DNA from 2 places in the Cohaesibacter sp. CAU 1516 genome. Region 1 is predicted to be linked to the other one. Evidence: predicted binding sites of a transcription regulator. Region 1 holds the regulator's gene; the other holds the start of a gene.
The links. The regulator HrcA, encoded in region 1, represses chaperone genes, less so after heat shock. The targets are predictions, from matches to a motif close to GTTAGCACTCNCNNNNNGNGAGTGCTAAC.
Positions count from the first base shown of each region.

Region 1 (3,415 bases):
GGCGGCAGCCAAGGCCTTCAGTTCCGCATTGGCCTCGAAGGTGGTGCCGGTTTCTTCCGGCTCGTCCAGCTCCAATTCGGCTGCGGTCTTGATGCTCAGGCCATAATGGGCCAGCAATTCCTGAATCTCGCGGATCTTGCCCTTATTGTGGCTCGCCACCACAAGCGGCGTGTCGACACTAAGCTGATTGCTCATCGGATGCTCTCTTTGTTGTGGGCGGATTGGCTCAGGCTTCGTCGGCGAGCTGAAGGGTCAGCAATTCGCCGATTCCTTTCTTGGCCAGCCCCATCAGAGCCATCAATTCTTCTTCGGAGAATGGCTCGCCTTCCGCGGTGCCCTGAATTTCGACGATGCCGCCCTTGCCGGTCATGACGAAGTTGGCGTCGGTTTCAGCGTCGGAATCCTCCAGATAATCAAGATCCAGCACCGGGGTGCCGTTATAGATGCCGCAGGAAATGGCTGCGACCTGATCCTTGAGGATGGCGGCATCCTTGGCGACCATGCTGCGGCTGCGCATCCACTCGATGCAATCGCGCAAGGCAATCCAGGCACCGGTGATGGAGGCGGTGCGGGTGCCGCCATCGGCCTGAATGACGTCGCAATCGACGGTGATCTGACGTTCACCGAGCGCTTCCAGATCGACAATAGCACGCAGGGAACGGCCAATCAGGCGCTGGATTTCCTGTGTCCGGCCAGATTGTTTGCCCGCGCTGGCCTCACGGCGCATGCGATCGCCGGTGGCGCGCGGCAGCATGCCATATTCAGCGGTCACCCAGCCGCGATTCTGACCTCGGAGCCAGGGCGGGATGCGCTCTTCAAGGCTGGCGGTGCAGAGCACATGGGTATCGCCAAACTTGATCAGGCAGGAGCCTTCCGCATGTTTGGAGACATTGCGCGTGATCGTCACCTCGCGCTTCTGGTCTGGGGTACGTTTGGACGGGCGCATTGAAGTCTCCTGCTTGCTGTGTCGAATGGCCGGGACGCCTGATCCCCCGCTCACGCAAGGGTGAAAGGGATGTTGGCCACATGGGCCATTGTTTCCGGTCCGGTCACATCTATATCTTGTGCATTGCACATGCTTGAAGAGCTTTCTAGAAGTGCATGGGCCTTGAGACAAGGGGTGCTTGCAGCATTTCGTGTTTTTGGGGCATAAGAATATGGAACGATGCTTCGAAACCACGGAGCCTGTTATCGACAGAGAGTGTCAGATGATCGATCGCATAAACAGCTTTCCGCCCTTTACCGGGATGGATGACCGGTTGAAGGACATTTTCCGGACCATTGTCGAATCCTATCTGCAAACCGGGGATCCGGTCGGTTCGCGCAGCATTTCACGCGCCCTGCCGATATCCCTGTCCCCTGCCTCGGTGCGCAATGTGATGTCGGATCTGGAGCATCTGGGCTTGATTTATGCGCCCCATACCAGTGCCGGGCGGTTGCCAACCGAAATGGGCTTGCGCTTCTTTGTTGATGCGATGCTGGAATTTGGCGATCTGTCAAATGATGAGCGCCGCAGCATTGAAAGCCAGATGACCGCGTCACCGGATCATGAGGCCGGGGTCGACAATCTTCTGACAAAAGCCAGCAAGATGCTATCGGGTCTGTCATCCGGGGCGGGCCTTGTGCTGACATCGAAGCAAGATAAAAGGCTCAAGCATGTGGAATTTGTCCGGCTGGAAGCGACCAAGGCCTTGGTCGTGCTGGTGGATGAGGAAGATCGGGTCGAGAATCGTCTGATCGACCTGCCCTCGGGCCTGCCCGCCTCAGCGCTGACGGAAGCCAGCAATTTTCTCAATGCCCATATTCGCGGCAAGACGCTGACGGCGGCGCAGACCGAAATCGAGGCCCATCGCCATGCATTGCAGGCCGAACTGGATGAACTAACCGCCAAGCTGGTGGAAGCCGGGCTCGCCACATGGGCCGGGGCCAACACGGACCAGCCACAGAGCCTGATTGTTCGCGGGCGGTCCAATTTGTTGGAGCATGTCACCGCGCGGGAAGATCTTGAGCGGATCCGGCATCTGTTTGATGATCTGGAGACCAAAAAAGATCTGGTGCAGTTGTTGCAGCTGGCTGATCAAGGGGACGGGGTCCGGATCTATATCGGATCGGAAAACAAGCTTTTCTCCCTGTCCGGCTCGTCGGTCATTGTCTCGCCCTATCGGGATAGTGAGCAGAATATTGTCGGCATTCTTGGCGTGATTGGTCCAACGCGGTTGAACTATGCCCGCATCGTGCCAATGGTCGATTATACCGCTCGGGTCTTGACCAGCATGTTGTCGGAGAAACCCTGAATCGTGACCGGTGCCTAAGGTCCCCCGTTTTTTGACGTCAAAATAGTCCAGAAGGCCACTGCATGTCCTTTGGGGTGTGAATCGCCTTGAAATATCCGCGGCTTTTGCATCTCTTTGCCCTGCACTACTTGATTTTCTGCTGAAAAGCCTGATATCGGGTGCAAACCAAAAGACCTGAGGATGTTTGGTGCGCGTTACGGTGATATGCCTCACCCGCATGCGCACTCGTTCCAAAAGCGAGGCCAATTGATGTCTGAAGAAAAGCAAAACTCTGAAACTGTCGAGGATCCGCTTGCCGAGGCTCCGGTTGAAGAGACTGCAACCGATGCGCCCTATCTCAATCCGCTGGAAGCAGCCGAGCTTCGGATTGCCGAGTTGGAAAAAGAACATGGCGAGATGAAAGATCAGCTTCTGCGCACCGTCGCCGAAATGGAAAATCTGCGCCGCCGTACCGAGAAGGAAGTGCGCGATGCCAAGCAGTTTTCGGTCGCCAGCTTTGCGCGTGACATGCTTGCCGTTGCTGACAATCTGCGTCGCGGTCAGGAAGCCGTTGCCGATGAAGAGCGCGTTGCCGCCGAGGGTGCACTGAAAGCTTTGCTCGATGGCACGGCGATGACCGAGCGGGAAATGCTCAAGACACTGGAAAAGCATGGTGTCAAAAAGCTGAACCCGGAAGGCGAGAAATTCGATCCCAATTATCATCAGGCGATGTTTGAAGTGCCGAACCCGGAAGTGCCGAACAATTCCGTGGTTCAGGTGGTTCAGGCCGGTTATGTGATCGGCACCCGCGTTCTGCGTCCGGCGATGGTCGGCGTGGCCAAGGGGGGACCGAAATTCGTGTCCCCAGCTGCGGATGAAGAGTCAACAGACGATGCATCAGGCGAAGGTCTCGACAAAAGCGTCTGATATTACCGCATAGAAGAACCCAAAGCCGTTGCCGCTCTCGTAAGCGGCAGCGGCTTTTTCACATCGATGGGATTCTGTCGCGAGAATATCTCGATCAAAGGCGAAAGTGCGCCGTTTCGTCGCACCTTGCAGGCCTTTTTTGGATGGTTCCAATGATTTTAGTCAAAGAGAGGCGTTCGGTCTGAGACTAAAGTGGACTCAACCTTGTGGTTCGG
Region 1 covers NZ_VANT01000002.1:449,705-453,119, reverse strand. Annotated here, with positions in the region: gene rdgB (RdgB/HAM1 family non-canonical purine NTP pyrophosphatase) at 1-195, opposite strand, end outside; gene rph (ribonuclease PH) at 227-946, opposite strand; gene hrcA (heat-inducible transcriptional repressor HrcA) at 1,209-2,294, shown strand; gene grpE (nucleotide exchange factor GrpE) at 2,544-3,200, shown strand.

Region 2 (3,415 bases), on a different contig from region 1:
GGCGGGGATCACGGTGGCGATGGTGGCGATCCCGCTTAGTCTGGCGATCGCCATTGCGTCGGGGGCTGATCCGGGCAATGGATTGATCACGGCGATTGTTGCCGGTTTCTTCATTTCGCTGCTGGGCGGCAGCCGGGTCCAGATTGGCGGTCCAACCGGGGCCTTCATCGTTGTTGTCTATGACGTGATTGCCACCCATGGCTATGATGGTCTGGTTTTGGCGAGTTTCATGGCCGGGTTGATTTTGCTGGTGGCGGGGTTTTTCCGGGTCGGGCGCTTGATCGCCTATATCCCCGATGCGGTGGTCAATGGCTTTACCATCGGCATCGGCATCATTATCGGCTCCAGCCAGATCAAGGATTTCATGGGGCTGGATCTTGCGTCGGTTCCAGCGGATTTCCTTGAAAAACTGCCCGTCCTGTGGAATGGCCTCGACAGCTTCAATCTGGCCGCCTTCATCATTGCTTTGGGCACGCTGTTGTTGATTGTCGGCTTGCGCCATGCCTTGCCACGCTTTCCCGGCCTGATCATTGCGGTCGCGGTTGGATCGGTGATGGTGGCCCTGCTGCAATTGCCCGTGGATACGCTGGGTGGACGCTTCGGGGCGCTGCCAAGTCAATTGCCGGTCCCGGCATTCCCGGATCTGTCGATTGGGCGGGTCATTGAGCTGTTTCCTTCCGCGCTGATCATCTGCTTTCTGGCTGGGGTCGAATCCCTGTTGTCAGCCATGGTGGCGGACCGGATGATTGATGGCAATCATCGCCCGAATGCGGAGCTGTTGGCTCAGGGGGCTGCCAATGTGGCCTCGTCCCTGTTTGGCGGCATGCCAGCCACCGGAGCCATTGCCCGCACGGCAACCAATGTGAAAGCAGGTGGCAAGACCCCGGTTGCGGGGATTGTTCATTCGATTGTGATCCTGCTGGCCATGCTGTTTGCCGCCCCGCTGGCGGCTGGATTGGCGATGCCCGCGCTTGCCGCCCTGTTGATGTTGACCGCATGGAATATGTGCGAAGTCCACAAGTGGGGAGAATATCTGCGTGGAGACAGAACCGAGCTTGCGCTGCTGCTGCTTACGCTTATTCTGACAGTCCTAGTGGATTTAACCGTCGCGATCGGTGTCGGGGTTTCGGTTGGCCTTGCCATTCGTCTCTCGCGCCGCAAATCTGTCGAAAGTGACTGGCACATGCCGGAACGGTGAGTATCAATGGCTGTTTCACGTTTGCCCCGCCTTGTCCTGACCGGGCCTGAAAGCACTGGCAAGACAACCCTTGCCAAAGCCTTGGCCGAGCATCTGGATGGTGTTCTGGTACCGGAATATCTGCGAGACTATTTCCAAGTGGAAGGCAGCCTGACACTGGAAGATGCCATCCCGATTGCACAGGGCCAGTGGGTAAATGAAGAACGCGGTGCCGAACTGGCCAGCGAGCAGAACCGGCTGCTGGTTTGTGACACCGATCTCGTCTCCTCATTGGTCTATAGCTGTCATTATTACGAAGATGAGATCAACACCCCGCTCTGGGCCTTGTGGGAGCAATGGTCGGAGCGCCACAAGAAGCGCCTCGCCACCCCCCCCTATACGCCCCGTCTCTATATATTGTGCGATGTGGACTGGCCTTGGGTTGACGATGGCCAGCGTGATGCGCCGGACCTACGCGAGTTGTTTCTCAAACGCTTCAAAACCGAGCTGGAAGCCTTGGGCCATGATTTTATTTGCGTCACCGGCTCTCTGGATGAACGGCTGAGCAGCGTTCTTGCCCATCTGGTACGCCATCATGCAAACAGATAAGGTCCTTTGGACCGCGCCTTGAGATTTCCAGCCCTCCCCCCTTTGGCACACAGCCTCTGGAAACCGTTTGGAGACCAAGCCCTATGGTTTTTGTCTGTCAGCGAGGCGCCAGATGGCAAAAAAATTTGTCTCAATTGTTGACTTCTCCCTATGCCTTGCCTAAATGAGAGACCGTCGTTAGCACTCGCCTATTAGGAGTGCTAATACACTTGTTGAACGAGGAGCAGATCGCTCGGATGCCGCTATAAATGGTAGGGGCATAGCATGCCCAACCAGGGTCCGGGGACTGCATAACAGATTAGGGAACGTTTCAGAGATGAAATTCCGTCCTCTGCATGACCGCGTCGTTGTACGCCGTTTGGAATCCGAAGAGAAAACCGCCGGTGGCATCATCATTCCTGATACCGCCAAAGAAAAGCCGTCTGAAGGCGAAGTTGTTGCTGTAGGCAGCGGCGTTCGTGACGAAGCTGGCAAACTGGTTGCACTTGACGTGCAGGCTGGTGACCGTGTGCTGTTTAGCAAATGGGCTGGCACCGAAGTCAAGATCGACGGTGAAGATCTGCTGATCATGAAAGAGAACGACATTCTCGGCATCATGGGCTAAGGCCGGATCCGACGTCGTATCGCCTCACATTCCAAGTTTATAGATTTCAGGAAGAGCTCAAATGGCTGCTAAAGAAGTCAAGTTCGGTGCTGATGCACGCGAAAAAATGCTGCGTGGTGTAGACATTCTTGCCAACGCTGTAAAAACCACCCTGGGCCCTAAAGGCCGCAACGTGGTTATCGACAAATCCTTCGGCGCTCCACGCATCACCAAAGATGGTGTGACCGTTGCCAAGGAAATCGAGCTGGAAGATAAGTTCGAGAATATGGGCGCACAGATGGTGCGTGAAGTGGCTTCCAAAACCAACGATATCGCTGGCGATGGCACCACCACGGCAACCGTTCTGGCACAGGCCATCGTTCGTGAAGGGCACAAGTCTGTTGCTGCTGGCATGAACCCAATGGACCTGAAGCGCGGCATCGATCTGGCCGTTGCTGAAGCGCATAAAGCTCTGGAAGCTGCTTCCCAGCCAATCAACAATTCTGACGAAGTCGCTCAGGTTGGCACCATCTCTGCAAACGGCGAAGCTGAAATCGGCAAAATGATCGCCGATGCCATGCAGAAAGTCGGCAACGAAGGTGTGATCACCGTCGAGGAAGCCAAAACCGCAGAAACCGAGCTGGAAGTCGTTGAAGGCATGCAGTTCGACCGTGGTTACCTGTCTCCTTACTTCGTGACCAACACCGAAAAGATGATTGCTGATCTGGAAGATCCGTTCATCCTGCTGCACGAGAAAAAACTCTCCAACCTGCAGCCAATGCTTCCAATTCTGGAAAGCGTTGTTCAGTCTTCCCGTCCGCTGCTGATCATTGCAGAAGACATTGAAGGCGAAGCACTGGCAACTCTGGTTGTCAACAAGCTGCGCGGTGGCCTGAAAATTGCTGCTGTTAAAGCGCCTGGCTTCGGCGATCGTCGTAAAGCAATGCTCGAAGACATCGCGATCCTGACCGGTGGCACCGTGATTTCTGAAGATGTTGGCATCAAGCTTGAGTCTGTCACTCTCGACATGCTCGGCACCGCCAAGA
Region 2 covers NZ_VANT01000004.1:250,149-253,563, forward strand. Annotated here, with positions in the region: gene FDK21_RS12735 (SulP family inorganic anion transporter) at 1-1,198, shown strand, start outside; gene FDK21_RS12740 (ATP-binding protein) at 1,205-1,786, shown strand; gene groES (co-chaperone GroES) at 2,103-2,390, shown strand; gene groL (chaperonin GroEL) at 2,452-3,415, shown strand, end outside.
Region 2: groES (co-chaperone GroES) is a predicted target of HrcA. The motif match lies at 1,963-1,991, and genes of this name have one in related genera.